4 regions of the Trichococcus sp. TS_SC_9 genome follow, and region 4 is predicted to be linked to each of the others. Evidence: predicted binding sites of a transcription regulator. Region 4 holds the regulator's gene; each other region holds the start of a gene.
What was found. Region 4 encodes Rex, which represses fermentation and respiration genes when NADH is low (regulators of the CRP and FNR family bind a similar motif). Its sites were predicted from a motif close to TTGTGAANTANTTCACAA; they were not measured.
Positions count from the first base shown of each region.

Region 1: a site for Rex is predicted at 2,851-2,868, ahead of AC0J5I_RS00030 (competence protein ComK). Genes of this name have one in related genera too.
Region 2: a site for Rex is predicted at 4,336-4,353, ahead of adhE (bifunctional acetaldehyde-CoA/alcohol dehydrogenase). Genes of this name have one in related genera too.
Region 3: a site for Rex is predicted at 4,244-4,261, ahead of AC0J5I_RS04940 (FMN-binding protein). Genes of this name have one in related genera too.

Region 1 is NZ_CM149591.1:4,026-11,805, forward strand. It holds gene recX (recombination regulator RecX) at 1-404, opposite strand, end outside; gene AC0J5I_RS00025 (general stress protein) at 631-1,578, opposite strand; gene AC0J5I_RS00030 (competence protein ComK) at 1,696-2,742, opposite strand; gene AC0J5I_RS00035 (sigma-70 family RNA polymerase sigma factor) at 3,016-3,555, shown strand; gene AC0J5I_RS00040 (DUF1659 domain-containing protein) at 3,648-3,854, shown strand; gene AC0J5I_RS00045 (DUF2922 domain-containing protein) at 3,912-4,145, shown strand; gene AC0J5I_RS00050 (LysM peptidoglycan-binding domain-containing protein) at 4,265-4,975, shown strand; gene AC0J5I_RS00055 (hypothetical protein) at 5,256-5,510, opposite strand; gene AC0J5I_RS00060 (RloB family protein) at 5,627-6,241, opposite strand; gene AC0J5I_RS00065 (AAA family ATPase) at 6,231-7,460, opposite strand; gene AC0J5I_RS00070 (YdcF family protein) at 7,645-7,780, opposite strand, start outside.
Region 2 is NZ_CM149591.1:2,780,024-2,787,803, forward strand. It holds gene dinB (DNA polymerase IV) at 1-596, opposite strand, end outside; gene AC0J5I_RS13480 (metal-dependent transcriptional regulator) at 622-1,266, opposite strand; gene adhE (bifunctional acetaldehyde-CoA/alcohol dehydrogenase) at 1,534-4,137, opposite strand; gene AC0J5I_RS13490 (post-transcriptional regulator) at 4,695-4,976, opposite strand; gene yajC (preprotein translocase subunit YajC) at 5,011-5,358, opposite strand; gene tgt (tRNA guanosine(34) transglycosylase Tgt) at 5,436-6,581, opposite strand; gene AC0J5I_RS13505 (sugar phosphate isomerase/epimerase family protein) at 6,725-7,480, opposite strand; gene AC0J5I_RS13510 (hypothetical protein) at 7,502-7,780, opposite strand, start outside.
Region 3 is NZ_CM149591.1:1,069,369-1,077,148, forward strand. It holds gene AC0J5I_RS04920 (Gx transporter family protein) at 1-475, shown strand, start outside; gene AC0J5I_RS04925 (FAD-dependent oxidoreductase) at 703-2,580, shown strand; gene AC0J5I_RS04930 (NusG domain II-containing protein) at 2,652-3,074, shown strand; gene AC0J5I_RS04935 (polyprenyl synthetase family protein) at 3,110-4,093, shown strand; gene AC0J5I_RS04940 (FMN-binding protein) at 4,303-4,842, shown strand; gene AC0J5I_RS04945 (FAD:protein FMN transferase) at 4,957-6,024, shown strand; gene menA (1,4-dihydroxy-2-naphthoate polyprenyltransferase) at 6,036-6,977, shown strand; gene AC0J5I_RS04955 (N-acetyltransferase family protein) at 6,974-7,468, shown strand; gene AC0J5I_RS04960 (PTS sugar transporter subunit IIABC) at 7,740-7,780, shown strand, end outside.
Region 4 is NZ_CM149591.1:491,237-499,016, reverse strand. It holds gene rimI (ribosomal protein S18-alanine N-acetyltransferase) at 1-176, shown strand, start outside; gene tsaD (tRNA (adenosine(37)-N6)-threonylcarbamoyltransferase complex transferase subunit TsaD) at 170-1,195, shown strand; gene AC0J5I_RS02225 (HAD family hydrolase) at 1,247-1,903, opposite strand; gene AC0J5I_RS02220 (ABC-F family ATP-binding cassette domain-containing protein) at 2,018-3,973, opposite strand; gene AC0J5I_RS02215 (redox-sensing transcriptional repressor Rex) at 4,322-4,954, shown strand; gene AC0J5I_RS02210 (DUF4305 domain-containing protein) at 5,054-5,260, opposite strand; gene AC0J5I_RS02205 (CPBP family intramembrane glutamic endopeptidase) at 5,302-5,979, opposite strand; gene groES (co-chaperone GroES) at 6,173-6,457, shown strand; gene groL (chaperonin GroEL) at 6,486-7,780, shown strand, end outside.

The DNA of each region.
Region 1 (7,780 bases), 490 kb from region 4:
AGGTTCAGGTTCGCCGCCGTACGCGTATAACTTTCGCCATAGCTGCGGTCATTGACGTAATTCTGATCCACCAACCGCGTTAGCGCACGTTCGATTGCGTCCGGGCTGATTTCTTCTTCATTCAGCTTTTTGCGGACTTCTTTCTCGCTGCGCAGACTGTAGGACAGATAATTGACGGCTGTCGTGTAAGCCATATAATCGTAATTTTCCTTCTCAATCTCGGCACTGCGCTCTTTCGTGAGCGTCATGCCTTTATGCAAGCCCACCTTTATGAGTACGGCTTCCGATATCGGAAAGGAGTACTCTCCGTCGATAAAGACATTGAAGCGGTCCTTGCGTTTTTTCTGGACAGTTATTTTTGTTACGACAGGCAATTTTTCAGCCTGTTCTTCGGTATGATCCATTATTTACTTCCTTTCGGCGAATCTCTCTTGTTATTATACATGCAAAACACAAAAGGAACAAAACGTATGTTCGAATTATTTCTCGGATCGCCAGCGGGCCGAACAGATTTTGCCGCTATGGCAAGTAAAGACGAATAACTCTCAACTATCCCATCTAATGAGACTCTGCCCGCCAAAAAAACCAACGGCTACCCCATAATGAGGCAGCCGTTGGTGTCCTTATCAGTTATAGAGCTGGTTTCGTTTTATCCGTCTCTTCATAATCAGGTTCGATATCTTCCGCATCTTCGCCGGTTTCAGCAACAACCGTGTCGCCTCCGAACGGGTCTTTGGAAAATTGTTCCTTCTCCTTAACCACTTCAGGCAAGGAATCGTCTTTGTCGAACTGCATTTCAGGCAATTGGTGACTCTCTTCCGCCATTGCAGGATCCGCTACCTTTTCCGCTTCGACTGGCTGTCCGGTGATATCGTCGATCAAATCAGCGGGCTGAGTCGGTGACTCAGCTGCAACTTCGGTGGCTTCTGCGCTGTCCGCGGGTGTCCAATCCGGTTTGGTCGCAGTGACAGTAGTGATTTCCGCTTCGATCGGTTGGCCGGTGATGTCGTCGGTCACATCAGCGGGCTGAGTCGGCTGTGCAGTTGCAACTTCGGTCTCTTCCAGTTTTTTGGTGGCTTCAATGGAATGGGCCGGCACATCGCCGACTTCTTCGCTGTCTGCAGGTGTCCAATCCGGTTTCGAGGCAGTGACTGGTGCCACAGGGACAATTTTTTCGTCAGGCAAAATGCCATCACGCACAAGAAATTCGGCATGCTCATCATTGACCGGAGCCGCATCGTCAATCAAAAGCAGCAATTCCCCATCATCCAATGCATCCTCAAAGCGCTCATACGTATCCTCATCAATGCCGTAGCGTTCAAAAATTGTTTCTTCCTCTTCTTCATCCAAATCCACGGTAAAGAATTTTACGATTTTATCCCATAATGAATCTTCCTCGCGATCCTCACCGGTTATAATGACCTGCACCGCAGTCTCTTGCGTAATGTAATTGCTCTTGCCGTTGCGGGTGATGACCAACAATTGCTCCGGCGCATAACCTTCATGCTTGATCAGATGCGTGATTTCATCGATAACCATTTCCTGATTGGCAAAGGTGCCTTCGATTCTCTTGTCCATTTCGATTCCTCCCATGACTGATGATTTGTTCTTTGCATTCATTGTAAAATACTTCCACCGGAATCACAAATAATAGCCATTTTTCTCAACCGGTAAATCAGCATTCAAAACAATTGGCTAGCGGACTGCGTTCCTGAGATGGGGCAAATCGGAGTAAAGATTTGCCCTAAGCAGGTGCAACGCTTCATACGTCACCGGATTATCACGCAATGAGGGATGTTTCAAAGCTGTCTCGGCAAAGGAAAACTGAAAAATCCGGATATAATCTTCCATCGAAATCATTGAAATGCGATCTGTGTGGCCATGAAAAGCATTTCCCAGCAGATTGTTCTCGTGTTCCTCTTTCCTCCCATCGACATAATCGAAATTTCTTAAAACGTTGCGCAAAAGGTACTCTTGGCGATGGACGGTTTGGCAGGATTGTTTGACCTTATCTGCGAAAAATTGTGGGCGCACCGGGAGCTGGAAAATATGCTGATTGACGCAATGGACCTCCACCCCTTTTTCCCCTTTCAGCGCTCGATAATGCTGCACTTTCGAAAGATTGATCCAGGAACTTTGCTTGCGGGTCGGACCGCTCAACGGCAAAAAAGAATACTTCCCAAAAATATATGGGACGCAATGGGTATCTTTACCGTTGACGCGTGTGGAGATACCCCGAATGAAGTCATAGCTGAAACCGATCAAATCAAAAAGCGAGCGCATCACATTATTGCTGCTTTCGCGCGTTTTGATGAGGCGACCGTCGTTGAAAAAAATGAGCGTCCTGAAATCGGTACGGTGCAATTGCGGGTCCAGGCTTAGCAAGAATAGGAAGCTGTTGTCCAGTACAAACCGGTCCAAATCCCATGCCTGCTCCAAATATATCTGGATACTTTCTGGATCGAGCAGGACAAAGAATGGTCCCGGCGCATCTTTTGTCTGGCTGCTATGCGTAAACGACTCCTCCAACGAGTTGCGCAGATGCGAAATGATGGTATCTAATGTTGCCGGATCAAGTATTTTGCCCACATCTTTGAATGCCACCGAATCGTTCCTGGAATGCCCAGCAAGTATTTCTGCCGTGCCCATCCCGGCAACGGGCCTGCTGGATTTTCCGATTGATTGTTGGACCACTTTTTGATGCGACCCTTTCCCAGATTTGCAAACTGTTTTCTTTTCCATAAAATCCCCCCAAATAGGAATGTCTAATAAAAATATATACTACTTTTCGCCAGAATGATATACAAACGCTTACATTATTATTTCTTTTCGCTACAAAAAAAGCCTCAATTGTGATTTGAATCACTTTCGTCACGTTTATTGCCGCATTTGCCGTTTTGACCCCGATGGCCCCTGACCGCTAATATAGGCATCAGCAAGCTTGCCGGGCTGTGATGAGCATGCACAGGGACATCCCCTGCATCACGCCACCCACTACATTACGGAGGCAACGCCATGAATATGAAAAAAAGAATCTGCACCAATGAAGCCGCTACCCTATTGAGTGACCAGTACGCGGGTGTCATCCATCATTGTCTGAAAAAAATCAATCGATATCCGGATCACAATGATTACGATGACTTCTACCAATTAGGCCTGATCACCCTTTTTGACACGTACGAAACCTGCCTGAAAGATGCTCTCGCAAGCGAGAACATCTTTCTGTTCGTCAGCTATGCCAAACAAAAAATACACTGGACTTTCCTGGACCAAATCCGCAAGGACCGGAAAAAAGAAAGCCGCGAAGCCTACCTTTGTGAAGAAGAGCTGGAAGAAATCCCCAATGCAGTTTCATTTGAAGACCAGTTGGAGCAAGAAGATCTGCTACAACGCCTTTGCGCCTGTCTGACGGCAGAGGAAAACGCCTATCTGCGGGACGCGCTGGAAGGACTGAACATTACCGAAATCGCCAAGAAACAACAGCTTTCGCGCAAAACGATCTACAAAAGAAGACGCCAGATTCAAAGCAAAGCCAGCCCTTTTCTGAAGGTCTGACAGACGGGGGTTACACATTGCCTATACCCTTTCGTCGTTATAGGTGTAAGCAGTCATGACACTTACCAGAAAAGAAAACGGAGGAATGCCAAATGGTGAAACAATACGAAGAAGGAAACATCGAGCTTTATTTCAATGATTTTGCAAACGAGAAGGAAGTCAAACAGTCATTCGCGAACCTGAAACCAGGCGTCACTGCTGAACAGGTCCAATCCTTCCAATCAGCTGTATCCGGTCTCGTAGACTTGCCCGCAGCTTATGCAGTCGTCGTCGAAAAGAACCGCTACTCCATCGCCTAAGCCAACCGAAAGCAACTTGATAGTCACTACCCATTAGACATCTAGGAGGAAATGAACATGACGACAACAGTAACCTTGGAATTGAAATTTTTGACAGCCGACGGAAAAACCCGCAACTTGAGTGTCAAGAATCCAAAAAGCGGCTTGAAATCGGCTGAACTGCAACCGGCAATGGACGCCATCATCGGCCTGAACGCATTCGAAGTGAAAGGCATCAACCCCTTCACAGCAGTGAACAGCGCCCGCTACGTGGAACGCACCATCACCGACCTGATCGCCGAAGCCGAATAAAAATTAGAAAAGCAGCACAAGCCGCTTGGACTGCTGAACAGCTTAAGTATTCATCAACAATAAACAGCCGCCCGGATGCGATTCCGGGCGGCTGTTTTAGAAATTAGAGGAGAAATGTTATGAACTACACAATCGAAAAACGGATCTTTTCCATCTATCAGAATCCGCTCACCGCTAGCAACCTGATCATCGCCCACGAGTCCGGCAACCCGAACAACGTTGGCAAAAACAGCCTCGAGAACGAAGTCAGCTACATGCAACGCAACTGGCAAAATGCCTTTGTATCCCACTGGGTCGGCGGAGGCGGGAAAATAATTCAAATCGCCAACACAGGCAAAGTACAATGGGGTGTCGGCCCGAAAGCCAACGGTTATGCCTATGCCCAAGTCGAGCTGGCACGGACGAACAGCCGCTCCATTTTTGAACAAGACTACAAAGCCTATGTTTGGCTACTGCAAAAATTGGCGTTGGAAGTAGGCATCCCCTGCACACTGAACAACGGAGCGAGCGTGCATGACAGAGGCATCAAAACCCATTCCTGGGTTTCGAAAAATATCGGCGGAACCAACCATACCGATCCGGATGGTTATCTAGCTAGCTGGGGTGTATCGCAGTCCCGGTTCCGTCAGGACATCGAGGCTGGCCTTTCCGCGTTGCCCCCCCTTGCGAGCGCGCCCGGCACGTTCCTGCTGCACCGCGTCGTGAAAGGCGACACGCTATGGGGGCTGTCGCGCAAGTATGGCACGACGCCAGCGACACTGAAACAGTTGAATCAGTTGTGGGGTGATCTGATTCTGATTGGCCAGCAGCTGAAGGTGCGCCAATACTGAATGATACCGGAATATACGTAAGTGACGCGGATCCCCACTGCCGCTGTTGCCGGTGACTGCGAACCACGCTCCCTGCTCCGGTGAGGGAGGCTTCGCCGGAGGTGAGCCTACATTTTGACTCCCTGCTCCGATGAGGCTGGCTTCGTCGAAGCTGAGCCCGATTATTACCGGTGTCCTCCCGCGAACAGGACCCTCGCCGGAGCTGCGCATACCGATTCCGACGCTAAAAAAAAGGCCCGCCCCGAATCATATACCGGGGCGGGCCATTTTTGTGTTCCCATCAATAATTAGCGCGTTCGTAGTTGAATTTACCGATATCCAGATCCAAAAACTCTCTGATGATGGCATATTGGACCTTAAGCGGCTCCTCTTTGACCTCATCGCACAAGTTTTGGCAGCTCCTGAAAAATGTGGCCGCCTCATCCGTTGTTTCGAACAGATATTCCTCCGCCACTGCATCGTCTTCAACAAAATGAATGACGACCCCTTTCTTGTCCTCCGTGAAATCCATCCCTAGTACCGGTGTCATGAACATATACAATCGATCCCTTCTCGTCTTGTTAAGTGGCCTTTGCTGCTTGATAAGACCTACACTGGTACTATCCGCAAAAATTCGCGCCAGCTTTTTTTATTTTAAAAAAATTTTTTAAATTATTTTCGCAGATGTTTGTTCAGTTCCTCCACCAGCAAAAATACGGTCGTGGACGGGTTATCCCGGGCTGGAGAAGGCGAGCGCTGACTGTAGAGTTTTTTGGCGTTCTGGATGGCGGCTGGCTGCCTTGATAATAGTACGTTGTACATGTGCGGATGGTTTTTTTTGTAGAAAAAACCGAGCCGTTTCGACAGCATATCAGGATAATGGAAACGCGAAATCGATTTTTTGATCAGCTCGAAATGCAGCAGATACCAAATTTCGAAAGCTTCATTGCTGTAGGCAGCGCGGAACCCTTCCCGGTAATGCGTTTCGCAGAAAAAGACGGCTTCATTGAAGATGTCCCGGTCAAAGGAATCCTTGTCGAATACCAGCCAAATTTCATCGTATTCGTCAGGCCGGGTATCGACAACTTCGCGCGCATGGTTGACCAAGGACATCGTGTTCATCGCCGTCCCGACGATTTCGACTTGCGCCGAGATGACGTGAAAACTGCGGAAATAGTTTGGTTCGGTCTTGGTGCCTTCGCAAATGATCAGGAAAGTTTTCTCCGGCCGTTTCGTTCCGACCGGGCGTTCGAATTTTTTCTTATGGCCCCTTCTTCTATTTTCCATTGTCGACCCACCAATCCACCGGCCGCGGGAACGGGATCGCCCCGTATTTGCCGTTCAGATAATTGCGGTAAAATTCAAAACTGTTCTTCCTTTCTTCGTCATCAAAACGATATTCCACCAAGGAAGTCAGGTGGCTGGCGCTGTAGCTGTCTTTCTCCACGAACCAAACCTGGTCCCTGCGGAAAAGACTGCTGGACAGATTTGTGATGTCGTGCGTCGAATAGATCATCTGAGCGCCTTTGTCGTTGACCGCACCGGAAAAAAGTTCCAGCACGTAGCGCGTCATCAAAGTATGGAATTGCGTGTCCATCTCATCGACCATCAACAGGCCACCCTTTTCGAGCGCCTCGATGATTGGGCCGGCCAATGCCAACAGTTTGACTGTCCCGGCTGATTCGGTATCCTGGAATCGAAAATTTTCGCAATGCGGCTCTGCTTCCCCTGCTTCATTGCGCCGGGTCTTAACGACGAAAAATGCCAGTTCTGATCGGCCATTGCGCGGATTGCTCAGTTCGTGGACAACGATGTCCTGGATGGACGGATCGGCCACCCGGATCAAGGCCACGAGGTTATGTTTGTATTTGGAAAGGTGCATCTTCGCCATCGAAATGGACAATCCGATTTTCGACGTATCCAGGATGATCCGCATCTCCGTGAACCACTCGAGAAACAGTTTCAACTCCAGATGTTCGGTTGATTCAGGTGCGGAAAGCAGGGAGGATAAGGCTAACCGCGTATCTTCCAAAATGATGTGGCGGAACAGTTCGGCCCATTCCCCGCCGACGATTTTTCCTGTCGCATTCCGGAAAAACAGATCTTTCTGCTCGTCGCCCTCCAGATAAAGGAATTCTTCGGTCACCCGTTTGCGATTGACGAAAAAACCATAGCGATAAAGTTTCCCGTTCAAAAGGAAACTGGCTTCCAACATCGTGTCTTTTTTCTCGGTGCGCGCATCCAGATGGAACGGTTCGATGTGGTCCAGCCATTCCGTGGACGTGTAATTCTGCAACAATACGCCTTCCTGGATCATCTTCATTGCCTTCAGCAGATTGCTTTTCCCACTGGCGTTCGCCCCATAGATCGTCGCCAATTTCGTTACGGCGATATTGTCCTTGCCATAGACGGACTCCGGGTGTTCACCGATCGGGCTGGCGACCATCGAAAAAGTAGCCTCATCCTTAAAGGAAAAAAAGTTCTCCATCACAATTTCTACGAGCATTTCCGCACCTCCTATACCAAAAAGTATAGCACCCCAACGGCGTTTCTTCTAAGAATAACCGTCAAGAATGCAAAAGCGGAGAATGTTAATGCAAACGGATACTACGTTGCGGTTTTGTATGGGATGCGGGAATATTTGTATATTAAAAAAACCACCAAAAAATCAAAAAAAGGCCCACTCCCATTCAAGAGCCGCCTTCTCCTATATCGATGAAATTATACAACCCTAACCAGTAACCGACCGTCTTGAAAATCTCGTATTGCGCCAATCGCCTGCCGAGTTGCGTCTCGATCCAAGGAAAACCGTACGGACCGCCGGCA
Region 2 (7,780 bases), 810 kb from region 4:
AACTTTTCGATGGGTAGCCCCCGCAAAAAATCGGCTGCATCGGTTGGTGCGATAACAGTCATGCCAGCCGGTTTGCGGAAGTCTGAAGCAATCTTTGCAATGAATTTATTGTAGGAAACACCGGCCGAGCAAGTGAGACCCGTTTCCTGCCAGACTTCTCTTTGGATTTGTCGGGCAATCATTGTCGCACTGGACAGATTCTGCTTATTCTTGGTGACATCCAAATAGGCTTCATCAAGCGACAAAGGCTCTATCAAATCGGTATAGCGCGCGAATATCCCTCTAATCTGTTGGGAAACAGTCTTGTAATGACCCATGCGCGGAGCAATGAAGATAGCATCCGGGCAGAGTTCAAAAGCTTTCTGCGCACTCATTGCCGAATAGATGCCGAATTTCCTGGCGGCATAATTGGCTGTGGTCACAACCCCCTTGCGCCCGGTATCTCTCGGATGATTCGCAATGACGATCGGTTTGCCGCGATGTTCCGGATGATCCCTTTCCTCGATTGAAGCGTAGAAGGCATCCATATCCACGTGGATGATTTTTCTGCTTTTATCATTTTCGGGTTCCTTGAAGGTCAAGATCCCAATCTGCATACTGTTCTCCTTGTATTGAACTGCTTTATTGAACGTGAATTTTACTTGCTGCTTTGAAGCTGATTTGGTAAGACTGGTGATTCTGGGCCTCAAAAGTATACGGGCCTTCGTACGGTTCCACGTTCGTCAACAGATAAGGGATGCTTAACTTTACGTCCTTGTTGAGCAAATACGCCAGAAATTCCTGATCGTCATCAACTTCCCTGATGATGAAGCGGCTGCCGACTTCCAGCTCGATCAATGGTTTGCTCTCATAAACTTCGATCCGGCCCTCTTTGTCGGGGATCACGCCCCCATGCGGATCATATTTAGGAAAACCTAGATAGGCATCCAAACTATTGATCAACCGATCCGAGGAGACATGCTCCAACAGTTCCGCTTCGTCATGTACTTCATCCCAGTTGAAATCCAATTTTTCCGAGAGGAACACTTCCCAAAGTCGGTGTTTCCGGATCAGCTTATTTGCGATCAATTGGCCTTTGTCGGTGATCTGCACCCCTTGGTACGGGATGTGGCTAATCAGGCCATCCTTGAGCAACTTGACGGACATTTCGGTGACAGAAGCGGCAGATACGGATAAAGCCTGCCCGATTTGCTTATTATTGACAAGCTGTTTGTCTCCACCCAATTCCATGATCACTTTCAGATAATCCTCTTTGTGCGGCGTCATGCGCTCCCTCCTCTTTTTAGGTTTACCTAAACTACATTTTATATTATACGACAAATTCACTTGATTACAAGCCTAAAACCCACAATAATCCGTTCGCTGTCAGTATATACCCTGCTTCAGCAACAGAATATGTTGGCTGGCTACAAATTGGCGGAACCTGTTGGACAATACGGACAATACGGCGTGCCCAGGCTGTTACCTGATCATGAAAATTTTTTTGAACAAAAAAAAAGCCAGGAGCGTGTCCCGGCTTTTCCTTATCTGCTATTAACCTTTGTAGGCTGCGTAGATGATTTCTTTCAATTCTGAGATCAGTGGTTGTTTAGGGTTAGCTGTTGTACATTGATCTTCGAATGCCAATTCAGCTAAGCGGTCCGCATCGCGATCAAGCATTTCATCAGTGATGCCTTGATCCTTGAAGTTCATCTTGATGCCGATATCTTGACCTAATTTAGTGATTTCAGTAGCCAAAGCTTCTACCAATTCAGCAGTCGTGTTGCCTTTGAAGCCTAGGTAACGAGCGATTTCAGCGTAGTCTTCGTCTGCACGGAAGTACTCGTATTTAGCCCACAATGCATGTTTTTGCGGATCAAGCGCATTGTAGCGGACGATATGCGGCAACAGGATAGCGTTCGTACGGCCGTGGATCAGATCCCATTGTCCGCCGATTTTGTGTGCGATCGAGTGGGAAATACCCAGGAACGCATTCGCGAAGGCCATACCAGCGATTGTTGAAGCGTTGTGCATTTTTTCGCGGGATTCTTGGTCGCCGTAGTTGTATGAATTTCTCAAGTTTTCGAATACCAGTTTGATGGCTTGCAAGCTCAAACCTTTAGTGTAGTCGTTTGCCAATACGGAAACAAAAGATTCGATGGCATGCGTCAATACGTCCATACCAGTATCTGCAGTTACAGATTTAGGAACACTGTATACGAATTGTGGATCCACGATGGCAACATCCGGAGTCAATGCGTAGTCAGCCAATGGGTACTTGATGTGTGTTTCGCTGTCTGTGATAACCGCGAATGGCGTTACTTCCGAACCAGTACCTGATGTGGTAGGGATGCAGACAAGTTTCGCTTTTTCCATGTCCTTGATCTTGTAAGTACGTTTGCGGATATCCAAGAATTTTTGTTTAGCGCCGAAGAAGTCGCTTTCTGGGTGCTCATAGAACAACCACATCGCTTTGGCAGCATCCATCGGGGAACCTCCGCCGATTGCGATGATTGTATCCGGTTTGAAGTCGCGCATTTTTTCAGTACCACGGTTTACAGTGTTTGTTGTCGGGTTAGGTTCAACATCTGAGAAGATTGCGTAAGATACTTTGTTGTTGCGTTGTTTCAATTGTTCGATGACTACATCCACATAGCCGAATTTGACCATGCCGTCGTCGCAGACGATGAAGACTCTTTCGACATCTTTCATGTCACGTAAGTATCTAACTGAATTTTCTTCGAAGTAAACCTTCTCTGGCAATTTAATCCACTGCATATTATTTCTCCTTTTAGCAACAGTTTTCACGTTCAATAAATCTAATGCAGAAACGTTATGAGAAACTGAGTTTCTGCCGTAAGATCCGCAACCCAAAGTTAATGAAGCGATATTATTGTTGTACAAGTCACCGATACCAGCTTGAGAAGATGGAGAGTTGATAAGAACGCGGCAAGCTTTCATTTCTTTTCCGAATTGTTCGATCAAATCATTGCGGCGAGTATGCAGTGAAGCCGAGTGACCTAAACCACCCAAATCCAGCATTTGTTTGCATAGTTCGAAGCCATGCTCTGTACTGTCTGATTTCATCATAGCCAATACTGGAGATAATTTTTCTCTTGACATTGGGTATTCTGCTCCGACGCCCGGTAATTCAGCGATCAACAATTTAGTGTTTGCAGGAACGTTTAATCCAGCCAATTCAGCGATTTTACGAGCGTGCATACCGACAACATTCGGTCTCACGCCAGTTTTAGCATCATTCATCACGACGTCTTCCAATTGTTGAATTTCTTCAGGTTTAGCGAAGTATACATTGTGCAATTGGAATTCTTTTTTGACTTCATCATAGATTTCGCTGTCGACGATTGCAGCTTGTTCTGAAGCACAGATCATACCGTTGTCGAACGTTTTTGAAACGATGATGTCGTTTACAGCGCGTTTAACGTTTGCTGATTTTTCGATGTAAGCCGGAACGTTACCAGGACCAACTCCCAATGCTGGTTTACCAGTAGAATAAGCAGCTTTAACCATTGCAGCTCCACCTGTAGCCAATACGACAGCAACTTCTGGATGGTTGATCAATTCAGCTGTTTTTTCCATTGATACGCCTTCTACCCATTGGATACAGTCAGCAGGTGCGCCTGCTTTGATGGCAGCATCGTAAACAACTTTTGCAGTTGCAGCCGAACATTTTTCTGCGCTTGGGTGGAAAGAGAAGATGATCGGGTTTCTTGTTTTCATACAGATCATCGCTTTGAAGATTGTTGTCGAAGTTGGGTTGGTTGTCGGGATGATACCGGCAACAACGCCTACAGGAGCGGCAACCTTCATGATTTGATCAACTTTATTGTCTTCGATGATTCCGACTGTTTTATTTTTTCTGATTGAATGCCAAATGTTTTCAGCGGCATACATGTTTTTGATACATTTATCTTCATAAACGCCTCGGCCTGTTTCTTCAACTGCCATTTTTGCAAGTGGCATATGTTGCTCCATTGCAGCTAATGCCATTTCGTGGACGATGTGGTCGACTTGTTCTTGGGTATAATCTTCAAATAGAGTCAAAGCTTTTTGGGCTTTTCCAGTGTAGTTGCTGATTTCTTCTTTTGCAGTCATCATGGGTTTTTTCTCCTCTAAAACTACTTTTTCTTTACTCATGTGAGATCCTCCTAAAAATGTATGTTATCCTTTTCACATGCTTATTATATTTCATGGAATTTCGTTTGTAAAGCGAATAAATGTGATGTTCTTCACTTATTTTCCATACAGGCCATGTAAGCGTGTTCAACGGATGTTTTTGTCTCTACTGGTTTTCACAAATAGTCATTGGAAACATTCTGTTTCTCAACCTTTTGATTGTGAAATTATTATCATTGTTCGGAATCCGCGCTGAAAAAAGTTTTTTTGAGATAATTTTTATGACGAAAATATGCATGGTCGTTTAACGTCCCTGTTCGATAGATTCCCGCATTATCACGCTGATCAATCTGCATAAATCCGCTTACTAATTGTTGAATCCGACTGAATCAGCGATTAACTTTGAATATTCAAGCGATAAGATTATTTTGCTCGATTCAAAGGGCTGAAATCGTCCCGGTTAAATGACGACATTTCAAAAATGGATCCTTAGGGCACAGATTGCACCGCAAACTCAGATTTACATTTACAAAAAAAGCACAATACTCTGAAGTATTGTACTTTTCGCGTGTAACGTTTCATAGGAAATCATCAAAATTCATTTCATCCAATGAAGAGACCTTATAGACTTGCGCTTCCAAAGCAACAAAGTCGAAGTAGTGGTTTACCGTCGTCTTCATGATATCCCGGATCTGTTGGTAATAATGGGGAGGGACAGTATGCTTCCAAGAAAATTCCTTGAAATAGCGATAGATATCGTCGACTTTGATGTTCTCGTAGCCCAGTTGATTGAACTCAGTTGCTTTCAGTTTGAACCAAGGCTCCAATTGAGCATATTGCTTCTCAGATATATTCGGCATTCGCCGTCCCTCCTTTCCGATGAATCAAATCGTGTTACTCTTCGCTTTTGTCTTCTTGTTCTTGCTCTGATTCGGTTGCTGAATAATCTTCGACAATCGCATCATCAGTTGTGATTGTGGCAACCTTTGAAATACGTGAAATAGAACGTTTTTCAAAAGTCAGGAAGATCCCTTCACAATCCAATACGACTGTGTTATCAGCGGAATTGATTTCTTCGACAATTCCGTGCAGGCCGCCGATGGTGACTACTTTATCCCCTGGCTTAATTTGACTCAGCATATCTTGCGTTTTTTGCGCTTGTTTCTTTTGTGGTCTGATCAGGATGAAATACATTACGCCGAACAGCACCCCATAAAAGGCAATCATGATTACTGTATCCATACATTTTCCTCCATCTGTGGATTATTTTTATCTATCATCCACTTTACCAAACTTTAGGATAGACTACCACCCAAAACCTAAAACTTCTTCGGATTTTCAACGTTGAAGCCATATTCTTCCACAAACGCTTCCCTGAATTCCAACAGATTGTCATCCATGATGGCTTGGCGCACATTTTTCATCAGGTTTATCAAGAAATGGAGATTATGATACGAGGTCAAGCGCAAGCCAAATGTTTCATCAGCTTTGATTAAATGACGAATGTACGCACGTGTATAGTTTTTGCAGGTGTAGCAATCGCATTTTTCATCCAATGGACGAAAATCCCGTTCATATTTCGCATTTTTGATGACCAAACGACCGCTGCTTGTCATACAAGTGCCGTTCCGCGCTATACGGGTGGGCAAGACACAGTCGAACATATCGATTCCGCGGATGACGCCGTCGATCAAGGAATCCGGCGCCCCTACGCCCATCAGATACCTTGGTTTGTCCTCAGGCATGACTGGCGTCAGGTAATCCAGCACACCATTCATTTCTTCTTTCGTTTCGCCGACCGAAAGTCCACCAATCGAATAGCCTGGAAAATCCAAGGAAATCAGTTCTTTGGCGCTCTGCAGCCTTAAATCCTTGTAGCCTGCTCCTTGGATTATTCCGAACAAGCCTTGTTGATTGGGCTTTTTGTGGGCTTCAAGGCCACGCTCTGCCCATCTGGTCGTTCTTTCGACAGATGCTTTGATGTAATCATAGCTTTCGCTGTAAGGAGGGCATTCATCAAAACTCATGATGATGTCGGCACCCAGTTGATTTTCGATGTGGATCGCTTTTTCCGGTGACAGGAACATTTTCGAACCGTTCAGATGATTGCGGAAATGTACACCGGCCTCAGTGATCTGTCTGTTCTGGCTTAATGAGAAAACCTGGAAGCCGCCTGAATCGGTCAAAATCCCTCTGTCCCAATTCATGAATTTATGCAGGCCTCCTGCCTCTTCCACCAAGTCTGAGCCCGGTCTGAGCCAGAGGTGATAAGTATTGCTCAGAATGATCTGAGAGCCCATCGCTTTCAATTCTTCAGGAGCCATCGTCTTCACGGTGGCTAAAGTTCCTACCGGCATAAACATGGGTGTTTGAAAAGTGCCGTGGGGGGTGATGATTTCTCCCAAGCGCGCACCTGTATGTTTTTCTTTTTTGATAAGGCGATAACGAATCGCTGGTTCAGTCAATGTATTCACTTCTTTCTTATAGATATCCGGCAATCAGTATACCACAGTCGCACACTATTTTCTTGTATTCGCTACTAAAAAAATACAATCCGAAAGTTTCGGATTGCATTTTCTGATTCGTAAGGATATAGGCAAAAGCACGTTCACCAAGATTGAATCTTTTTGTAATCGGCGCTGATGGTTTTTGTCACTTCATCGCCGCCACCGCAGGGATATTCGATGCTGGCTGGCACCGATTCCGCGAACAACGACAAAAGACGGCGCATATCCACCAACCCGGATTCCAGTCCGGATAAAACAATTCCGCTGTCCGTGATGGCAACGTTCTTGATGTGGATGTAGGTTACCGCTTCGCGCATTTGCTCTGCCGCGGCGAAGGGATCGCTATCGATGTAAACGAAATTGCCTGTGTCAAAAGTCAGTCCGATGTCCAATGAGGCTTTGCGGGTTTCTGCAATGAAACCCATCAGGACAGGCGGGCTACCCTTCTTGGTGCTCTGATCATTTTCGATTGTCAGATGGATGGGATAGGTCGTCAACAATTCGCGTAATTCTTCAGCCAACTTGGATGTAAATCCCCGGAATTCCCCCAAAGTAAGTTTCAGTTGGACTGCGTTCAATAGGGAAGCCTCTTCAAAATAGCTGCTCAGCTGTCCGTTCAACGCACCCTCTGTAAACAGTTCTGCCGGGACGGAATAGAACACCTTCAAACCCAAGTCAGCGGCTTGCTGGGCTATTTCCTTCATTTCCGTTTTGCCGGATAGAATGTATTCTCTTCTGACTTCCACAATCGGGAAGCCCATTTCCTTGATTTCCTTCAGTATTTCTTTTTGTTCCACTTTATTGTCCGCAGCTCTGTGCATGTACGCTAAAGTGTTCAATCCGATCTCTCTGGGCATCCATCTGTCTCCTTCAATTTCCTATTTGTGGTCAAAGTCCGGCCTATCGAGTATTTCTTTGGCAATGACGGCTCGCATCAACGCTTTTTGATTGCCGGAATATTTTTTCTTCTTATGAATGGTGGATTTCTCCATTCTTTTGGCAGTCTTTAATTCTTTTTTGTCTTCAGAAAAGACGGTGAAGTCATCGGCCAACCCCACGGCAGGATCCATATTATAGTCCGTAAACACTTGTACTTCAACGGTTTCATCCGCAGGTTCCGTGTTCTTTTGGTCGCTGCCTGTTTTTGGCGGATTCGC
Region 3 (7,780 bases), 580 kb from region 4:
GCTGGGTTTGGCGAACATCATTACATTATTGGCGATCTTTACGCTACCTTATAAGGACAGTCTTAAGGTCGTGTGGATGCGGTTGTTGATCTCGACGTTGTTGGGTGGGACGTTATCTACCTTCCTTTACAGTTTTGCGGGGGCTTTTTTGAGTTATGGCGGGATGCTTTTGGTCCGGCTTTTAGGTCCGAAGCGGGTCAGCATGATCGGGATCAGTGCTGCCGGCGGGATTCTACATAATGTCGGCCAATTGGCGATGGCGAGTCTGATCGCGCAATCGTTCAGTGTGATGCTCTACTTGCCGATCCTTTCCATTACCGGCATCTTCTCGGGGATCGCGGTCGGGGTGGCGGCGAATTACTTGCTGGAGCATGTCTCGACGATCCGGCAGTTCCAATTGGAGGAGTCCTCTAAAAGTAAATTGACGAAAGCGTGGTACGAGGCTTCACTGGTCTACCGGGAAGAGAAAAGATAGTGTTTTATTGTGGTAACCTCTTCAATGCGAAATGTTTTAAGCTGACGCGTGAGGAAGAAAACAAGGTGAAAAAGATGAAAAAATGCTCATACAGGAACTTTTTCATACTACTCCCAAGTTTTGCATGGACAATTATTCACAAATACACTATACTTATAAATGTGGTTATTTTAAATAAGTGAATATGCGCTGTGAGGCGCTGGACATAGAAAAAAGGAGACTGCCAAATGAGTAAAAAGAATATTGTGGTTGTGGGAGCAGGATTCGCCGGTGTGGCCGCCGCGAAGAAATTGTCCCGACATTTCAAGAAAAATCCGGATGTCTTGATCACCTTGATCGACAAACATTCCTATCAAACGTACATGACCGAGTTACATGAGGTGGCAGCGGGACGTGTGCAGCCCGATGCAATCCAATACGATCTGCAACGTCTATTCGGCCGTAACAGAAACGTGGATATCATTACGGATGAAGTGACCCATGTGGACCGTGAAGCGAAAGTGGTCACGACAAGCAGCCATAGCTTCAACTATGACTACCTGATCCTGGCAATGGGTGGCGAGCCGAATACGTTCAACGTCCCAGGTGTAGATGAGAATGGTTTCACGATGTGGTCATGGGAAGATGCGAACAAAATTCGCCGTCATATCCAGGATACAGTCGAAGCAGCTTCAAATGAACACAATGATGAAAAACGCAGAGCAATGTTGACTGCTGTAGTCAGCGGAGCTGGATTTACCGGTGTGGAACTTGTCGGCGACTTGATGGAATGGAAAGACCAACTGGCTAGAGCCAACAAATTGGATCCCGCTGAATTCAGCCTTTATCTGGTTGAAGCTGCACCGCAGATTCTGGGTGTCGTTACCGAAAAGGAACAACAAAAAGCTGAGAAATACATGCGCAAGCAAGGTATCCAAATCATCAAAGGCAATGGCGTCGCAAACGTCAAGAAGGACAGCGTTGAATTGTCTGATGGAACCGTCATTCCGACACATACACTGATCTGGACGGCAGGCGTAAAAGCGAACACAGACGCAGCTGCTTACGGTATCGAGCAAGCAAGAGCGGGCCGTTTGGTAGCCAATAAATACATGGAAGCGAAAGATTCCGATGGCGTCTATCTGGCAGGGGACTTGGTCTACTACGAAGAGCCTGACAAAAACAACGCACCAGTACCGCAAATCGTACAATCCGCAGAACAAACGGGTCACACAGCGGCAGCCAACATCATCGCTTCAATCGAAGGCACAGAGAAGCACGAACACAAAGGGACGTATCAAGGCTTCATGATTTCAATTGGTTCGCGTTACGGCGTTGCCTACTTGATGGATAAAATCCATTTGAGCGGCTTCATAGCAATGTTGGTGAAACACATGGTGAACTTGTTCTACTTCATGACGATTGGTTCAGGTTATTATTTCGTGCAATACATTTATCATGAATTCTTCCATATTAAAGAGAAACGCAACATCTTCCGTGGTCACTTGTCCCGTTTGGGTAATGTACTTTGGGCACTGCCATTGCGTGTTTTCTACGGCAGCATGTGGACGTGGGAAGCGCTCAAGAAAATCTTCGGCCTGTACGGCACGACTTCTTGGTTCGGTGATGAGATCGTCCTGCCTTTCGCTTGGTTGAAGGAAGCGACAACCGGGGCATCCGAAGCGGTAACAGACACGGCTGCTGCAGTCAGCCATCCGGTATTCGGTTTGAGCTATGCCTATGGTGAAGAGCCGATGATGGTCTTCAAAGAAGCGCCTGAGTGGTTCAACAGCATCATGCAGGTCATGATCCCGAATCCGGAAATGGCTTTGTTCTTCCAGAAATTCATGACAATCGTAGAGTTGCTGATCGGTTTGGCAATCATCGCGGGCTTGTTCACTTTCTTGGCGAATGCCGCAACAATCGCATTGGTGATCTCGTTCGCTTTATCTGGTATGTTCTACTGGGTGAACATGTGGTTCGTTCCTGTGGCCATCGCTTTGATGAACGGTTCAGGCAGAGCCTTCGGTTTGGACTACTATGTGATTCCGTGGATCCAGAAGAAACTTGACAACTGGTGGTATGGTAAGACAAAATCAATCTATAGACCGGGTGTCGGTCAATAATAACGATCTAACAGGGTTAAGGTGGGGAGACTTGCCTTAGCCCTTTTCTTTTCAGAAGAGAGGGACGGGAAATGAGAAAATACCTGAAAATGATCCGCAGAGGCGATCTGCTCATCATCCTTTTTTTGATGGCGGCTTCCTTCCTGCCGTTGGGGGTCTTCTCCTATCATCAAGCCAACGCGGAGAGTGCGGATAACATCGCAGTCATCAGTGTGGACGGTAAAGTGGTGAAGGAATTTGTCCTGAAGGATGACGGCAAAACGGAGACGTATGTCTATCAGGACGACCACGGTCATGAGAACGTGATTGTGCGGGAAGGATCCCAAATCCGGATTACTTCCGCCGATTGCGACGACCAATTGTGTGTGCGCATGGGCGCGAAGGATGGCATCGGGGAGACAATCATGTGTCTGCCGAACCGCGTGCTGGTTGAAATACGCGGAGCCCAAGGAACTACCGCTGACGATGAAGAGGCCCTCGACATCATCTCCTGACAAATACTTAAGGGCAGAACAAAAGGAGTTTCAGTATGAAAATTCATTCGATGTGGGACCAGTATCCGCTGTTGCGGGCGGAATTGGTCGCCACCAATGAGCTGTTGGAAGAAAACATAACACTCAAAAACCAAGTGGTCAGGGAAGCGATCCTGTCGCGGCTGCTTGCAGGCGGGAAAATGCTGCGGCCGGCCTACTGCTTGCTGTTTTCCTACTATTCCCCGCAACGGGATGCGGAACGGGCGCAGGCGATCGCGGCGGCGGTGGAGTTGTTGCATACGGCGACGTTGATGCACGATGACGTCATCGATGAAGCCGGCACCCGCCGAGGACAGGAGACGATGAACCGAGCATTCGGCAATCAGATTGCCGTCTATTCGGGGGATTACCTCTTCACGGTCTGCTTCCGCTTGCTGTCCGCTTATGCCGGCGATGCGGCTGTGCTGAAGATCGACACGAACGGGATGGAAAGCATCCTGATCGGCGAGCTGAACCAGATGGATATGCGCTACAATCCGAACATGCGCATGCGCGACTACTTGCGCCAGATCCAAGGCAAGACGGCCCAACTCTTCGCCTTGAGCTGCTATGCCGGCGCCTATGGATCGTCGGATGAGGATGAGAAGTTGGCCCAGCTGGCTTATCGGATCGGCCACAATATCGGCATGGCCTTCCAGGTCATGGATGATGTATTGGATTACACGCAAGACGATAAGACCTTGGGCAAACCGGCTCTGAGCGACTTCCGCAACGGCATCTACACGGCGCCTGTATTGTACGCGATGCAGGCCGACCGTAAAGAGTTCGCTGCCTATATCGCCAAGGGGGCGGATGTGACTGCTGCGGAGCTCGCGGAGATCCATGGTTTGGTGGAACGCTATGGTGGCAATCGCGCTGCGCAGGGCTTAGCCAAGAAGTACACAACCAAAGCGCTGAAGCTGATTAAAAAATTGCCGAACCATCCCGTAAAGGAAACGCTAACGAAATTAACTGAGCAATTGCTTTATCGCAATATGTAGCAAAGCTGCCCATCCGCGTTATGCGGATGGGCAGCTTTTCATTTTAAGATAAAACATTAGAAAATAATGGTTTTTTGTTAAATATATAGATTTTATTTGGCTAAAGATGTAACAAATGGTATGATAAGTAAGTGGAAAGATATAGGGGGCTTGTGATTGGTATCACATATCTGACCGCTATCATAAAAAAGAACAGGGTGGGATAGATTATGGAATTTAAGAAAACGTTATCTACGGCAACTCTTTTGCTGGCATCAACTTTCGTATTAGCGGCTTGCGGCGGTGCGGACACAGAAACTGAAACAGAATCATCAGCAGCTTCATCAGAAATTGTAGTTGAGTCTTCTTCTGAAGCTTCTTCAACAGCAGCTGAATTGCAAGACGGCACTTACACATTGGTTGAAAAGAACTTCGACACACGTGGCTGGAAAACTGAATTCTCGATCACTGTCGTGGACGGAAAAATCACTGCCTCAACATATGAGAACGTGAATGAAGCCGGCGAAAAGAAATCTGAAGATGCAGAATACCAAGCTAACATGACAGGTAAAGTTGGCATAGGTCCTGCTGAGTACTTCCCTCAATTGAACAGCCAATTGGTTGAAAAACAAGATCCTGACGCGGTGGAAGTCGTAACGGGCGCTACGAATTCTTCTGAAACATTCAAGAAATATGCACAACAGTTAGTTGATGCAGCGGTAGTCGGCGAAACAGCCGCAATCGAAGTCGACAACGTAGTCGAAGAATAAACCAAGTTTCTGCTTTTCTGGTGTATTCAGGAATAAAAAAGATTATCATAGACAGGTAGGGACAGCGTTCTTGTTCCTGCCTGTTTTTTTTAAATGTAGATATGGGGTGAACGGATGAAAAAATATAGGACTAAGGCCGGACTTTCGGGTGTAATGTTGCTGGCGCTCCTCTTCGGGGGCTGCGGCAATAGCGACAAATCGGAAGAAACGGCGATACGGAAAGAACCGTATGAGAAAACAGAATTTCTGATGGGGACCTATGTAACGGTGCGCATCTACGATGAAGGCAAAGAGGATGTCCTCCAGGCTGCCTTCGACCGTGTCGAGGACTTGGCCGACAAGATCACTGTAAATGAACCCGGATCGGAAATCGATGCAGTCAATGCCGCGGCAGGGATAAAAGCGGTACAACTGTCTAAGGATGTCTACCCATTGGTGGAGAGCGCTTGGGCGTACAGCGAAGCCTCCAATGGCGATTTTGAACTGTCAATCGGACCGATTACGGAACTGTGGCACATCGGTTTCGATGACGCCAGAAAGCCGGAACAGAGCGAAATTGATGCAGCACTGACTTTGGTCGATTATGAGCGTGTCGTGTTGGACGACAAAGAACAGACTGTCCAGTTGGCTGATGCGGGTATGCGGTTGGACTTGGGTGCCATCGCCAAGGGCTACATTACCGACGAAGTGAAGGAGCTGCTGGTGGAGGAAGGCGTGACGACCGCCATCATCGACCTCGGCGGTAACGTTTATGTGCTGGGCGGATCGCCGTTGCGTGAAGGGGAGTCCTGGAACGTAGGCATCCAGGATCCGTTGGCAGCGCGCGGGGAGACGATCGGCAAGACGAAGCAAAAAGACCGTTCAATCGTGACTTCAGGGATCTATGAACGTTACATCGAAGTGGACGGCGTCAGCTATCACCATTTGATGGATCCTGAAACGGGCTATCCGTTCGATAACGACATCGCTGGTGTTTCGATCCTGTCCGATAAATCGATCGATGGGGATGCCCTCTCGACGCTTGTCTTCGGTCTCGGGATGGAAGCGGGTCTGGCCTACGTCAACGAACGCGAGGATATCGAAGCCGTTTTTGTCACAAAGGACAAAAAAGTCTACGTTTCGAACGGCTTGGCGGATAATTTTGAACTGACGAACGACGATTACATTTGGGAAAATGAGTAGGAGTGAATGAGATGAATGTACCTGTATTTTTGGAATTTGTGGAAATCAAAACCAAGTTGGCCAGCCTGTTTCCGTTTGTGCTCGGAACCTTGTTTACCCTCTACCATTTCGGCAGCATCAATGCGCTGAACACTATTTTATTCTTCATAGCCATGGTCGTTTTTGACATGGCGACGACAGCCATCAACAACACGATGGACTATGTAAAAGCGAAGAATCTCGTTTACCGCGATGAGGAAAATATCCTCGGGAAAGCTTCGATTTCCGTCAAAAAAGCTGCGACGATAATCGTTTCGATGATTGCGTTCGCGGCGCTGCTCGGTCTGATTCTGACGGCGCGGACCAATCTGTTGCTGTTGGTGATCGGAGCGCTCTGTTTCGCAATCGGTATCCTGTATACGTTCGGTCCGTTTCCGATTTCCCGGATGCCTCTTGGAGAAGTTGCCTCGGGGTTGACGATGGGTTTCGGCATCTTTTTCATTGCTGTTTTCGTGAACGTACCGGCCGGAACGCTGGCGTCGCTCTTGTTGCAATGGCCGAACTTCACGCTAGTGGGGAACAGCGCGAATCTGCTGATCATCTTGCTGCAGTCAGCTCCGCTTGTGTTCAGCATCGCCAACATCATGCTGGCGAACAATATCTGCGACTATGAGACGGATATTTCCAATCACCGCTATACGTTGACTTTCTACATCGGTAAACCGGTTGCTGTACGCCTGTATGCTTGGTTGTATTACGGGGCATTCGCTGCAACGACAATTTCGGTGTTGTTCGGGATCTATCCGATTTGGATGCTGTTCATCTGGGCGATCTTCCCGATCATCCAGCGCAACATCAACCGCTTCAAAGCCAAACAGGATAAAGCGACAACCTTTAATCTGGCAATCAAAAATCTGATCCTCTATCACGGGTTGGAGATCATCCTGCTGATTGTGTCGCTTATCCTGAAATGATCACGATCAGACACGGAGCCCCTGCGGATGAGTTATTTCTGAAGGAAATGACTTATCAGGCGATCTATTCGCCCAAAGGCGGGGGCTTTTTGCCGCGGAAGGTATTGGAAGAGCCGGCAATCCAACGCTACTATGCGGACTTCGGCAAGGCAGGCGATCTGGCCTTTATAGCGCTGTCCGATGGTGAAGCGGTCGGGGCGGTGTGGGCCCGTTTTGCAACGACTGAGCAAAAAGGCTACGGTTTTGTCTGCACGGGTGTGCCGGAACTCATGCTTGCGGTGTTGCCGGCTTTCCGTGGGCGCGGCGTCGGGACGGCGCTTCTGGAACGGATGCTGACGCAGCTGCGGGCAACGGGCTTGGCAGCTGTTTCGCTGAGTGTGGCCCGTTCCAACCCGGCCCGCAGTCTCTATGAACGCTACGGATTCCGCGTGTTGAAAAAACAACGAAATTCTTGCACGATGTTGCTCGGAATTAACATGCCTATACAATGAAACGTTTTCAAAGTGGCGGTCATCGAAATGCTTTTAAAATTGTGTCCAAAATGTTACTTCTTACTTTTAATGAAAAGCCAGTTGCGTTATAATGGCTATGGATTCGGAGTGTTTTTTCTTTCGGAATCTTCATTTATTGATCAAGAAAGCGCTATATTCATCTCCTGCATTTTCCGTCCGCTTAAATAAAGAGAACGAGGTCAGTAGCAATTGGAGCGGGTCCGCTTGCTCCGTGCAGAAACTTTCCTTGTCGCTATTTGGAGGATTAAAAATGAAGGACAAACTTTTTGGTGTTTTACAGCGTGTTGGCCG
Region 4 (7,780 bases):
AGCGGCTTTGGCTTGAAGTCCGTGTCTCTAATGAAGCTGCCTACAACCTGTACAAAAAAACAGGCTTCACAGAAATATACCGAAGAAAAGAGTATTATCAGAATCCGGTAGAGGATGCCTACATAATGGAATTGGCGCTGACATCGGAAAATAAAGAGGAGGCGGAAGGCTGTTGACAGAAACAGATGTGACCATACTCGCGATAGAGAGCAGTTGCGATGAGACAAGTGTAGCTGTGGTGAAAAATGGAAATACCGTCCTTTCGAATGTTGTTGCTTCCCAGATCAAAAGCCATATGCGCTTTGGCGGGGTCGTTCCGGAAGTGGCTAGCCGTCATCATGTTGAGCAAATCACCCAAATCGTTGAAGCGGCATTGGATGAGGCCCAGGTCACTTTCGATGCCATCGATGCGGTCGCGGTGACACATGGCCCAGGCTTGGTCGGCTCGTTGCTGATCGGCGTCAGTGCGGCGAAAGCGCTGGCTTTTGCGCATCAGAAACCGCTCATTCCGGTCAACCATATGGCCGGCCATATCTATGCGAACCAGTTGGTGACGCCGATGCGCTATCCGTTGTTGTCCTTGGTTGTCAGCGGGGGACATACGGAATTGGTGTATATGGAAAAGGACGGCTCTTTCGACATCATAGGCGAAACAAGGGATGATGCTGCGGGCGAAGCTTACGACAAAATCGGCCGGATTTTGGGCTTGCCTTATCCAGGCGGAAAAAAAATGGATGAAATGGCTCATGAAGGCAAAGAAACGATGCATTTTCCGCGTGCTATGATCAAAGAAGACAATTATGATTTCAGTTTCAGCGGTTTGAAAAGTTCCGTCATCAATACTGTCCACAATGCGCGCCAAAAAGGGGATGACATCAATCCCTACGACCTCGCCGCCAGTTTCCAGGCAAGTGTCATAGAAGTTTTGGTGCATAAGACTTTGCGCGCAGCCAAGGAAAAGAACATCAAGCAACTGTTGTTGGCTGGCGGAGTCGCCGCCAACAGAGGGTTGCGTGAGGCTTTGTCCGCAAAAATGGCATTAGAGCTTCCTGAAGTCGAGGTTGTCATTCCGCCGTTGTCGCTTTGCGGGGACAATGCGGCGATGATTGGAGCTGCAGCCTACACCGAATACCGACAAAAACATTTTGCCGGATACGATTTGAATGCACATCCGGGGCTGGTGCTCGGAGAATAAAAAAAAGAGAACGCTGGTCGATGGCGACCAGCGTTCTCTTTTTTTGGCTTCTTAATCTATCAGCGCTCTGCAGTAATCGGCATCGAGATTTGAAAAATCGGTGACGATGACGGTTGCCAAGGATAGATCCTGTGGAGGGAACTCGAGATTGCGGAAACCGATGCATTTGCAGCCAGCCGCATGTGCAGAGGCAATCCCGTTTCTGGAGTCCTCTATGACGACGCAGTTTTCCGGTTTGGCCTTCAGGTTTTCGGCAGCATCCAGAAAAATATCCGGCGCAGGCTTAGAGTGCGCAACGCTTTCTCCTGAAACAAAATAGCTGAAATATTTTTCGATGTCCAATGATTTTACAGCTTTTTGGATATCCGTCAACGGAGAGGAGGAGGCGATTGCTAAAGGGACACCCGCTTCATGCAGACGTGCAATGAAGGGGATCACACCCGGGATCGGTTGCAGACCATCTTCTTCCATCAAGCGGTTCCGGATGACGTTCGCCCGTTCCACCAATTCTCCGACCGGGGCATCCAGGTCGAATTCATTTTTCATTGTTTCCCACATGTACTCATGCGTTGTCCCTTGGTAGCGGAAATGGTACTCCAACTCGGTGTCTACTCCGAATTCCTTCAATAACATACTCTCTGATCGCAAAAAGAATGGTTCCGTATCGATGATGACACCATCCATATCAAATAAAACGGCTTCCAACATATTCTTACCTCCATATTCCTAATATGCGTACTTGTTCCAGTGCATCTTAACAAAACTTCCGGCATTGCTTAGTCAAAACAGGCAGTCCCCGAGTCGAAACGGTTAGCCTCTAGACTATTCGCTCAGTTCCTCAAGCGCGGTTGTCTGATCTTCCCAATCCTGCATCAGCTCATCTTGCTTTGCTTGGAGGGCGAGCAATTGTTGGTTGAACTGTTGGACTTTTTCATGATCACCGTAGACTTCAGGCTCCGTCAATTGCAGTTCGATCGCAGTGAGGGCCTCTTCAACCGTCGCCAATTCATCTTCCAAAGCCTCGACTTGCCGAGCCAGTTTTCTTTCCAATTTCAGCTTTTCCTTGGAGGAAACGTAATCCCCTTTGGCTTTCGAAAGGGGCTCAACGGCAGTGTTTGTTTCCACGGCGTTTTCGGCCTGTTGCAGAGCTGCCAGAGCCGCTTCTTGTTGTTTCTTTTCAATATAGTAATCATAGTCCCCGAGATACAATTTGCTGCCTTCAGCGGAGAGTTCGACAATACTTGTCGCAATCCGGTTGATGAAATAGCGGTCATGGGAAACGAAAAGCAGGGTGCCGTCATAATCGATCAAGGCATTTTCGAGTACTTCCTTGCTGTCGATGTCCAAATGGTTCGTGGGTTCATCGAGGACCAGAAAGTTCTTTTGATCCAAGGCTAGCTTACAGAGTGAAAGCCTAGCCTTCTCGCCACCGCTCAATGCCGGGATCGTTTTTTCGACATCGGCGCCGGAGAACAGGAAGCTTCCCAGGATGCTGCGCACATCTTTTTCGTTCAGCGTAGGGTGAAGATCCCAGATTTCGGCGAGAACGCTCTTGTTTTTGGAAAGGTTGCCTAATTCCTGGTCATAATAACCGAGGTCCACATTGGCACCGAGCTGGACTCTGCCTTTCAAGAGCGGAATTTCGGAAATGATCGACTTCAGCAAAGTGGACTTGCCGATCCCGTTCGGACCGACAATCGCAATCGCTTGCTGTTTGCGGATATCAAGGTTGATTGGGTCAGCCAAGACCGTATCGGCATAGCCGACTGCGCCGTCTTCAAGGGTCAAGACGACGTTTCCGCTCTCTTTTGCGATCTCGAAGGAGAAGCGGGCGGAACGTTCATCGCCTTTCGGTTTGTCCATCCGGTCCATTTTTTCCAGACGTTTGCGGCGGCTTTGCGCCATCTTGGTCGTGGAGGCGCGCGCCAGGTTACGGGCGACGTAATCCTCCAATTTGGAGATTTCATCTTGTTGCTTCTCGTAAGCCTTCAATTCCTGTTCCAGGCGGGCGGCTTTTTCGGTCAGATAGTAAGAATAGTTCCCTTTGTAGTGCTGGATCTTGTGGCGGCTGATTTCGTAGACTTCAGTGGCGACTTTGTCCAGGAAATAGCGGTCATGGGAAACAATCAAAAGCGAGCCATTGTAACCCATCAGATAATTTTCCAGCCAAGCCAGCGTGTCGATGTCCAGATGGTTGGTGGGCTCATCCAAAATGAGCAGATCGTTCTTCTCAAGCAGGATTTTGGCCAAAGCGAGCCTTGTTTTCTGGCCGCCTGACAATTGGGAGATTGGGCGATCATAATCTTCTTCGTAGAACTGGAATCCGTGCAACACCGAACGGATTTCAGATTCGTAGCCGTATGCATTCTTTTCATGCAGGGTATGCTGAAGATGGTCATAGCGTTCCAAAGCTTTTTGATACGCCTCCTCGTCTTCGAGCAGGTCCGGATCCCCCAACGCGAAAGCGGCTTGCTCAGCCTCTTTGCTTAATCGGATAAGGGGGGCAAAAATGGTCAACATTTCTTGCCAAATCGTATTGGAGGAATCGACCGCGCTATGCTGATCCAAATAGCCGATTGTAACTTCCTTGCTCTTGGAAACAGAACCGGCATCCGTTGCTTCGATGCCTGCCAAAATCTTCAGCAGGGTTGATTTTCCTGCTCCGTTTCGGCCGACGAGCGCAATGCGCGAATGGTCCTGGACGGTAATTTGAATATTATCGAATAAGACGCTCGCCCCAAAAAGGCGCGCCAAATTTTGTCCTTGTAGTAAAATCATATGTAGTGTCCTCTTTCTAAATAAATACTCACATTTATCCTTTCCATTTTATCACAGCAAGCACTGATTCGATAGGGACAAGCAGAGTTATTGCTATATTCACGTATTTGTGCATGTGAAATTTATTAATGACCCCGTTTACAATTAGTATTGTATTTCACATATTGTTCAAAAAAGGCTTCACAATCAAGTCCGGTTTCGAACAAATTAGTAGATTTTTCACAATCAGATGCTATAATAGTCAATATGAAATGAAAGCCTAAGTATGTGAACATACTTTTTAAAGTTTGTGCATTCGGACAAACAATATGAGGTACTAAATGAACGAGGAAAGAAGAGGAGAAAATAATGTCGACGAATGATATTCCAAAAGCTACGGCAAGGAGGTTGCCGATTTACCACCGCTACTTGCGCTTTTTGCATAACGCTGGTAAAAAACGTGTTTCATCCACTGAATTGAGTGAAGCAGTAAAAGTGGACAGTGCTACTATCCGTAGGGATTTTTCATATTTTGGCGCACTAGGCAAAAGAGGATACGGCTATGATGTCGAGTATTTGTTGGATTTCTTCAGCAAAACATTGAATCAGGACCGTTTGACGAACGTGGCTCTGATAGGTGTGGGTAATTTGGGACATGCCTTGTTGAACTACAACTTCCATGTAAGCAATAACGTCCGCATCAGTGCCGCATTTGATGTCAATGAAGGCATCGTCGGCAAAATCCTTAGCGGTGTGCCGGTTTATCCGATGACGGATATGGTTGAGCAATTGCGCATCCAGCAGATTGATGTAGCCATTTTGACCGTTCCCCAGGAAGTGGCGCAGGATGCCACTAACCGATTGACTGAAGCGGGCGTTCGCGGCATCATGAACTTTACCCCAATCCGTCTTTCCGTTCCGGACAATGTCCGCGTTCAGAATGTGGACTTGACGAATGAATTGCAAACATTGATCTATTTCTTGGACAATGACATCGGCTGAGCAAAGTCGATAGCCGAGTAGAAGAGAACGCAAAAAGAAGGATGAGGCTGCCTCATCCTTCTTTTTTTTTTAGAGCTGAACGAACCCGTTCAGCTTTTCCTAATTTTTATCCATGCTGTCTTTGATTTTCAAGTAGGCATTGAACATGCGTACGCCTTTCACAACATCACTTGTTGCGAACAGCACGCTGACGATGGCCATGAATCCCCAGCCTGCAGTATTCACAGCATCGACTGCCAGCCAGATGAAGAGGACGGCGAAAACGAATCGAATGATTATTTGAATTAATAGATTTTTTAAAGTCATGTTATTCCTTTCTTCTTCCTAAATAGCGTGCTCCACGAGTCTTACGAAATGAGTTGGGACAGAATCGGCAAGGCGGACACGGCATTCATCAACGCATGGGCAATCATCGGAGTCGCTATGTTTCTTGTCCGGTAATAAAGGAAAGAAAACCAAAGACCCAGAGAGCCGTAAACTAAATAGTGCCCATCATTATGTGCAATCGCAAAAAGCAAAGCGCTGATAGTGGCCGCGCCGACTATCCCGATCCCGTCAACCAGATGGGTGACAATCGCTTTACGGAATACAAATTCCTCCATCACAGGTGCAAAGATGATGATGTTGAAAATAAAGAACGGGTAGCGGTTTGTCAAGTCCAGCAACACTTCCGTATTTTCGGAAACGACTGGCATCTTGAACAAAAGATACTCCACATTCATCGCGACGATCTGAATCAGGACAGCTCCCATGAAACCGAAGAGTCCGTTCGTGAGCGTTTTTCCGATTGGGGCAGCCGGTTGATCCGTAAGACTGTTTTGTGGTGTCCATTTTTTTCTGCTATTCCATGCTACCATAAGGACAGTCCCTAGGAAAGCAAAGAATAGCGAGAGATTCATGGCGGCCGCAATGCGATCTGCCTCCGGAATGAACAAAAGAATCAAGACCGGCAGAAACTGAGAAGCGAGATAGATGAGGATGATCTGTATGGCTAACGTTAACCTTGAACGTATTTTTTTATTCATATTAATAGTACCTTTCTGAGAGAACTGACGTTTTTGCGCTTGATAAATAGTATAGCACAGTAGCGCTCAAAAATAGAATTGGAAAAAATCGGCTTCCCTCTTGCAAATTAATTGGAGATTGATTAATATAGAAATGTAACTTAGCACTCTGAGTTGGTGAGTGCTAAAATGATATTATTTTGGAGGGGTCATCTTGTTAAAACCATTAGGAAACCGTGTTATTGTAGAAGTTGCCAAAGAAGAAGAAAAATCTATAGGCGGCATCGTTTTACCGTCATCCGCTAAAGAAAAATCCCAAACAGGTACCGTTATTGCTGTTGGCACAGGTCTCGTGACAGATAACGGGGTAACAATCGAAATGACCGTTAAGGCCGGAGATACTGTCCTTTTCGAAAAATATGCAGGCACAGAAGTTAAATATGCGGGAACAGAATACTTAGTGATCAAAGAAAGCGACATCGTAGCAATCCTGGACTAAAAATATAATTCATGAGGTGAATCGATAAATGGCAAAAGACATTAAATTTTCAGAAGACGCAAGAGCAGCAATGCTTCGTGGTGTAGATATCTTAGCAAATACCGTAAAAGTGACTCTAGGACCCAAAGGACGCAATGTCGTTTTGGAAAAAGCGTACGGCTCTCCGTTGATTACGAATGATGGCGTGACAATCGCCAAAGAAATCGAATTGGAAGATCGCTTCGAAAATATGGGAGCGAAACTGGTTGCCGAAGTTGCTTCCAAAACAAACGACATTGCCGGTGATGGTACTACAACTGCCACTGTTTTGACACAAGCCATCGTTCGCGAAGGGCTGAAAAACGTTACAGCAGGTGCAAACCCAGTGGGCATCCGTCGCGGTATTGAGTTGGCTACACAAGCAGCTGTAAAAGGTTTGGCGGAAATTTCCCAAACCGTAAATTCGAGAGAATCGATTGCGCAGGTTGCTGCCGTATCATCCGGATCGAAAGAAATCGGCGAATTGATTGCTGAAGCAATGGAAAAAGTCGGCAACGACGGGGTCATCACTATCGAAGAATCTAAAGGGATCGAAACCGAATTGGATGTTGTCGAAGGCATGCAATTCGATCGCGGATACCTATCGCAATACATGGTCACTAACAACGATAAGATGGAAGCTGAATTGGAAGCACCGTACATCCTAATCACGGATCGTAAATTATCCAATATCCAGGACATCTTGCCTTTATTGGAACAAATTTTGCAACAAGGACGCCCATTATTGATTGTTGCTGATGATGTTGACGGAGAAGCACTTCCAACATTAGTATTGAACAAATTGCGTGGAACATTCAATGTAGCGGCAGTCAAAGCACCTGGTTTCGGTGACCGTCGTAAAGAAATGCTGCAGGACATCGCAATCTTGACAGGCGGTACAGTCATTGCTGAAGACTTAGGCTTGGAATTGAAGGATGCTTCCGTAGAACATTTGGGTCGTGCAGGCAAAGTTGTCGTAACCAAAGATTCCACAACAATCGTTGAAGGAGCTGGCGAAAAAGCAGCTATTGAACAACGTGTGGCGGTCATCCGTGCGCAATCAGCCGAAACAACTTCAGAGTTTGATCGTGAGAAATTGCAAGAACGCCTTGCGAAATTATCCGGTGGCGTCGGCGTCATCAAAGTCGGAGCGGCTACAGAAACTGAATTAAGAGAACGCAAACTGCGTATCGAAGATGCTTTGAACGCAACGCGGGCTGCTGTTGAAGAAGGTATCGTATCCGGTGGTGGTACAGCCTTGATCAACGTTCAAAAATGCGTCGAAGCGTTGGAACTGACCGGCGA